2 linked regions of the Maricaulis maris MCS10 genome follow. The protein of the gene in region 1 interacts with the protein of each later gene in a pairwise test. Links are inferred from orthologs where the notes say so. Each region holds a gene or a part of one and is shown in the gene's direction. Other genes may lie near its edges.

The links. The genes of interacting proteins can lie anywhere in the genome.
Region 2: the proteins of ssb (region 1) and MMAR10_RS14475 interact in binary tests that used the Escherichia coli proteins (3 or more experiments, as listed by UniProt). The link is inferred for Maricaulis maris MCS10 from one-to-one orthologs.

Annotation. Positions count from the first base shown.
Region 1 is NC_008347.1:2,057,242-2,060,036, reverse strand. It holds ssb (single-stranded DNA-binding protein), read left to right. Parts: upstream 1-1,048; coding sequence 1,049-1,543; downstream 1,544-2,795. Other genes in the region: MMAR10_RS09790 (BlaI/MecI/CopY family transcriptional regulator), read left to right, coding at 2,398-2,795; MMAR10_RS09795 (hypothetical protein), read left to right, coding at 1,512-2,264; uvrA (excinuclease ABC subunit UvrA), read right to left, coding at 1-705. UniProt on the Escherichia coli protein: Plays an important role in DNA replication, recombination and repair. Binds to ssDNA and to an array of partner proteins to recruit them to their sites of action during DNA metabolism. Acts as a sliding platform that migrates on DNA via reptation.
Region 2 is NC_008347.1:3,093,209-3,096,175, reverse strand. It holds MMAR10_RS14475 (primosomal protein N'), read left to right. Parts: upstream 1-375; coding sequence 376-2,559; downstream 2,560-2,967. Other genes in the region: MMAR10_RS14470 (TerC family protein), read left to right, coding at 2,618-2,967; MMAR10_RS14480 (DUF484 family protein), read right to left, coding at 1-221.

The DNA of each region.
Region 1 (2,795 bases):
GACGGCGAGGCCCTCGGCCAGGCGCAGGGCGGTTTCCAGACTGTCAGCGAGGCGGCTTTCCATGTCCGGCTTGATGACGATCCTGTCCACCACCACGTCGATATCGTGCTTGAATTTCTTGTCGAGCGTGGGGGCGTCTTCCAGCGTGTAGAACTCGCCATCGACCTTGACCCGCTGGAAGCCGGCCTTCAGCCATTCGGCGAATTCCTTGCGGTACTCACCCTTGCGGCCGCGCACGACGGGGGCCAGCAGGTAGAGGCGCGAGCCGTCCTCGAGCGCGGTGAGGCGGTCGACCATCTGGCTGACGGTCTGGCTTTCGATCGGCAGGCCGGTGGCGGGCGAATAGGGCACGCCGACCCGGGCCCATAGCAGGCGCATATAGTCATAGATTTCGGTCACCGTGCCGACGGTCGAGCGCGGGTTCTTCGAGGTCGTCTTCTGCTCGATGGAGATGGCCGGCGACAGGCCTTCGATACTGTCCATGTCGGGCTTGGACATCAGCTCGAGGAATTGCCGGGCATAGGCCGACAAGCTCTCCACATATCGCCGCTGGCCCTCGGCATAGATGGTGTCGAAGGCGAGGGAGGACTTGCCCGAGCCGGACAGGCCGGTGAACACGATCAGCTTGTCGCGCGGCAGCTCGACGGAAACATCCTTGAGATTGTGCTCGCGTGCGCCCTGCACGCGGATTTTGTCGAGCGCCATGCCTTAGCCAGTCTCCGTTCGGTCGCACCTGTCGGTTGGGAATCGCAACCGGATCGGAACGTTAGGGGAACATCATGTCGCCTGTCCAGCGCACGACGCGATCCCGTTCAGATAGGACGGCGATGGTCCGGGGTCCAGAGCGGCGTCCGCGACAGCTGACAGGACGGTGGCAGGAGCGGGCGATGGCTCCAGATGCGAAAGCCCTGAGTCGGCCGGCTGGACTCTGCGTCACGCCTCCTCTCAAATCACCCCGACTCGCGGGCGCCAATTGACCTGCGGAACAGAATGTGAACACTAGGCGGCCCGCCCGGAGAGGCGTGGACGCAAGGATGGAGAACGGGCGATGGCGGGAAGCGTCAACAAGGTAATTCTGGTCGGCAATCTGGGACGTGATCCGGAAATTCGCCGCATGAACAATGGCGACCCGGTCGTCAATCTGTCGGTCGCGACGTCTGAAAGCTGGCGCGACAAGTCCTCCGGCGAACGCCGTGAGAAGACCGAATGGCACCGTGTCGTGATCTTCAACGACAATCTCGCCAAGGTCGCGGAGAACTATCTCAAGAAGGGCTCCAAGGTTTATGTCGAGGGCCAGCTCCAGACCCGCAAATGGACTGACCAGAACGGCCAGGAAAAATACTCCACAGAAGTCGTGCTGCAGCGTTTCCGTGGTGAGCTGACCATGCTGGACGGTCGCAATGAAGGCGGCGCCGGTGGCGGCAGCTTCGGCGGTGGCGGCCAGAATGAAATGGGCGGTGGCTCCGGTGGCGGCCAGCGTTCCATGGATGGACCGAAGGAAGATTTCCGCAATGCTGATCTCGATGATGAAATCCCGTTCTAGCCTGACCCGCCTGATCAGTGTCGGCCTGCTGACCGCCTCTCTGGCGGTCGGTGGCGCCAGCGCCCAGGATGATGTCACCGGCGACCCCAATGCGCGGTCGCCCCAAATCGTCATTGTGCCGCTGGGCGACGAGGAGGGCGAAGCCCATTTCGTCGTAGGCGAGATGGCATGGGGCGATGTTCTGGGCTTGCTCAACCAGCTCCAGTCAGAGACAGGCGACAGCGTGATCGAGGTGGCCCAGACGCTGTGGTCGTCGCGTGACCTCAACCCGCCCTTCTTCCTGTTCGAGCTGGCCCGCCTGACCGCCGAGTCCGATCCGGAATTCGCGGTCCAGGCCTATTTCCTGGGGCGGTCGCGGACCATGTATGATGCGGCACGTTGCCTTGATTCCACGGCCCTGGACGTCATCAATGAAGCTTCGGCTTACGCCGGAGAGACTGTGGTTCAGGTTATTGCCTCGCGGCCGGAATTGACGATAGCGGCGATCGAGCAGGTCATCGAGACCGATGGAGCCTTTGCCGGCCAAGCCTCGCCCTGGTGGGCTTGCTCGTTCGGAACCAACGCCTATTTCGCTGCCGTAAACGAACAGACCCTTAGCGGCGATGAGTGGTTGATGGTCGAGAGTCGCTGGCCCTCGGTGCGCGCGCGCATTTCATCCAATCTGCAAGGCAATCTCACCATGATGCAGGATGCTGTCGCGGCCGCCACGGCTGCTGAATAGCCCAAGCTGCAACACCCGGACACCGTTCTGGATGGCAGTCCGGCGTCGGGTTTCGGGCTGAATTACTAATTTGTTAGTTGATGAATTTGACCGCCCGTGGGAGGCCTGATGTCATCAACTAAGGAATTCGTAGATGGCTCGTCCCAGCTCTGCCCAACTGACTGAAGCCGAACAGCGCATCATGACCGTGCTGTGGACGCGCGGCGAAGCCAGTGTGCGCGAAATCACCGATGCGCTGCATGCCGAGTTCGGTCTCGCCTATACCACCGTTCTGACAACGATCGGGATCATGGCCGACAAGGGCTATGTCGGGTTTCGCAAATCCGGTCGGGCCCACATCTATTCGGCCTTGCTGACCCGCGACGGCGCCCGCAACCAGGCGCTGGGATCAATGGTCCGCACCCTGTTCGGTGGCTCCGCGCAAAGCCTCGCCCAGCATCTCGTGCGGGCGGAGAAGCTGACCCTGCAAGACATTGAAGACCTGCGTGCGGCCGTGCTCGAGGAGACCGGCGCGGATCGTGAGGCCGATGA
Region 2 (2,967 bases), 1.0 Mb from region 1 along the record:
GCGGTCTCGACGATTGACTCGTTCAATGACTTCAGTTGCCTGATCTCATGACGAAGCTTGTCCCGCGCCGCCGCACCCAGGTCGATAGCGCCGTCATCGCGATCGGTCTCGACAATCAGCGAAAACAGCTCGGCATCTTCGCGGACGAAATCCGGATTACTGATCAGAAACTCCCGGATCATGTCCGTATCGGATTGGGCGGTATTGTCGGACATGGTCATTGTCTCTCTCGGTTTGAGCGGTCACTGTTGGGGTATTCGGTTTACGATATGCAAACCGACGGCGCCGGCGCAGACAAAACATGAGGTGGGTCGGCGAATGAATGCGGCTGGACCGGTATAGTCGCATAAGAATCAAGCCCTCAAACCTTCGCCCATGCCGCAGGCCCCGACCGTGACCGAAGATAGCCCGTATCGCGTCTCCATCCTGTTTCCGCTGCCTTTGCCAGAGGCGTTTGACTATCTGGTGCCACCGGAGATGTGTCTGCAGCCGGGAGACCATGTCGTCGCTCCGTTGGGAAAGCGCGCGGCGCGGGGCGTGGTCTGGGCCGTCAAGCCGGGCCCGGGCGAGCGGGCGCTAAAGCAGGTGGAGGAGCCAGCCGGCGGGGCGCCCCTTCCGGAGGGTACCCGCCTCTTTGTCGATTGGCTGTCGCGCTATCTGGTCCAGTCGCCCGGGATCGTCTTGCGCTCGGTCCTGCGTTCGGGAGATGCCCTCAAACCCTCTCCGACGGAAACTGTGTATCGACGTGGCAGCGGCGAGCCAGACCGTATGACCGATGCGCGGGGTCGCGTTCTTGATGCTGTCGAGGTGCTGCACGAGGCCAGCGCTGCCGACCTTGCCCGCGAAGCCGGCGTCACGGCGTCGGTCGTGAAGGGCCTCGCGAAATCGGGGGCACTTGCCGAACTGACGCGACCGGTTGATCCACCCTTCGGTCTGCCCGACTCGGAGCGTGAAGGTCTGACGCTGACGATGATGCAGGCCGAAGCGGCGGGGGTTTTGCGCCGTCTTGTTCGTGCTGGTGGCTTCCAGGCGGCGCTGCTGGACGGGGTCACGGGCTCTGGTAAGACGGAAGTCTATTTCGAGGCGATTGCCGAGGTGCTCCGCCGCGAACCCGGGGCGCAAATCCTGATCATGCTGCCCGAGATTGCCCTCACCGAGGCGGTGCTTTCGCGCTTCAAGGCTCGCTTCGGAGTCGAACCGGCATTGTGGCACTCCGGCGCCAGCCCCAAAGCCAGGCGCCGGGCCTGGCGCGAGGTCGCAGAGGGGCGGGCGCGGATCGTGGTCGGGGCTCGCTCGTCACTGTTTCTGCCATTTCCCAAGCTCCGCATGGTCATTGTCGATGAGGAGCATGACCCGACCTACAAACAGGATGAGGGCCTGCCCTATCAGGGCCGTGATCTGGCTGTGGTGCGGTCAAAGATAGAGGGGGCAATGGTCATTCTCGCCTCGGCAACCCCGTCACTTGAGAGTCTCTCCAATGCGCTGGCCGGGCGCTATGTTCATGTCCGACTGGCCGCCCGTCCCGGCGCAGCCGTTTTGCCGGAAGTCGACACGATCGACCTGCGCGAGCATCCGGCCGAGACGGGGCGCTGGCTGTCGCCGCCCATGATCGAAGCGGTCCGCGACACGCTGGAGCGGGGCGAGCAATGCCTCCTCTACCTCAATCGCCGGGGATATGCGCCGCTGGTCCTGTGTCGGACCTGCGGCCACCGCATGGTGTCTCCAGATACGCAATCCTATCTCGTCGAGCATCGTTACACTGGCCGCCTGGTCTGCCATGTCACCGGATTTTCCATGCCAAAGCCGGCCCATTGTCCGGCCTGCAATGCGCAAGACAGCCTGACCTCGATCGGACCGGGCGTTGAGCGGGTCGCCGAAGAGGCGAAGCTCACCTTTCCGGATGCGAGCGTAGAGATCTATTCGTCCGACAGTCGATCCGGGGCCGAGATTGTTGCGGCCATGGAACGGGGTGAGATCGACATTCTCGTCGGCACCCAGATCGCCGCCAAGGGGCATAATTTTCCTGGTTTGACCTTGGTCGGCGTAGTCGATGCCGATCTGGGCCTGGCCGGTGGTGACCCGCGTGCCGGCGAACGGACTTTCCAGACCCTGGTCCAGGTCGCGGGTCGGGCCGGGCGGGCTGACCGGCCGGGCCGGGCGTTGCTGCAGACCCATCAGCCGGAGCACGATGCCATCCAGGCCCTGATTGCCGGAGACCGAGACGCTTTCCTGGAAATGGAGGCGATGGTCCGCGAATCGCTGGGGCTGCCCCCCTTCGGCCGTCTCGCCGCAATCGGCTTCATGTCGATGAATCCCGAACAGGTCGACCGGGTTGCGAATGATTACGCCGCCAAGGCGCCCAATTCCGAAGGGGTCGAGATCTGGGGGCCCGCCGAACCACCACGCGCGATGATCCGCGGCTGGCACCGACGCCGTATCCTGGTGCGCGCCGACAAGGAAATCGACATCTCCGCCTATCTTCGGGCCTGGTCGAAGCGCGTGAAGACACCCCCATCGGTGCGGGTGTCAATCGACGTCGAACCCTATAGCTTCATCTGATCGCCGCGCCTCCAGACCCGGAGGCAAAGAGTGTTCTCACAACGAGGGAATATTTATCATGCTGGATCTGCTCGCATCTCCTGAGATTTGGCTTTCCCTCGCCACGTTGACCTTTCTGGAAATCGTTCTGGGCATCGACAATGTGATCTTCGTGGCGTTGATGGCATCGCGACTGAAGGAAGAAGACCGCGCCAAGGCGCGGGCACTTGGTCTTGGGATGGCACTGGTCTTCCGTGTCGTGATGCTGTTTGGGCTGGTGTGGATCACGAAGCTGGAAACCGAGCTCTTCGAGATTTTCGAGCATGGCTATTCCTGGCGCGATCTGATCCTCGTTGCCGGCGGGCTTTTCCTGCTTGGCAAGGGCACGTTGGAGATACATCACGCCGTCGAAGGTCCCGGCCAACACGC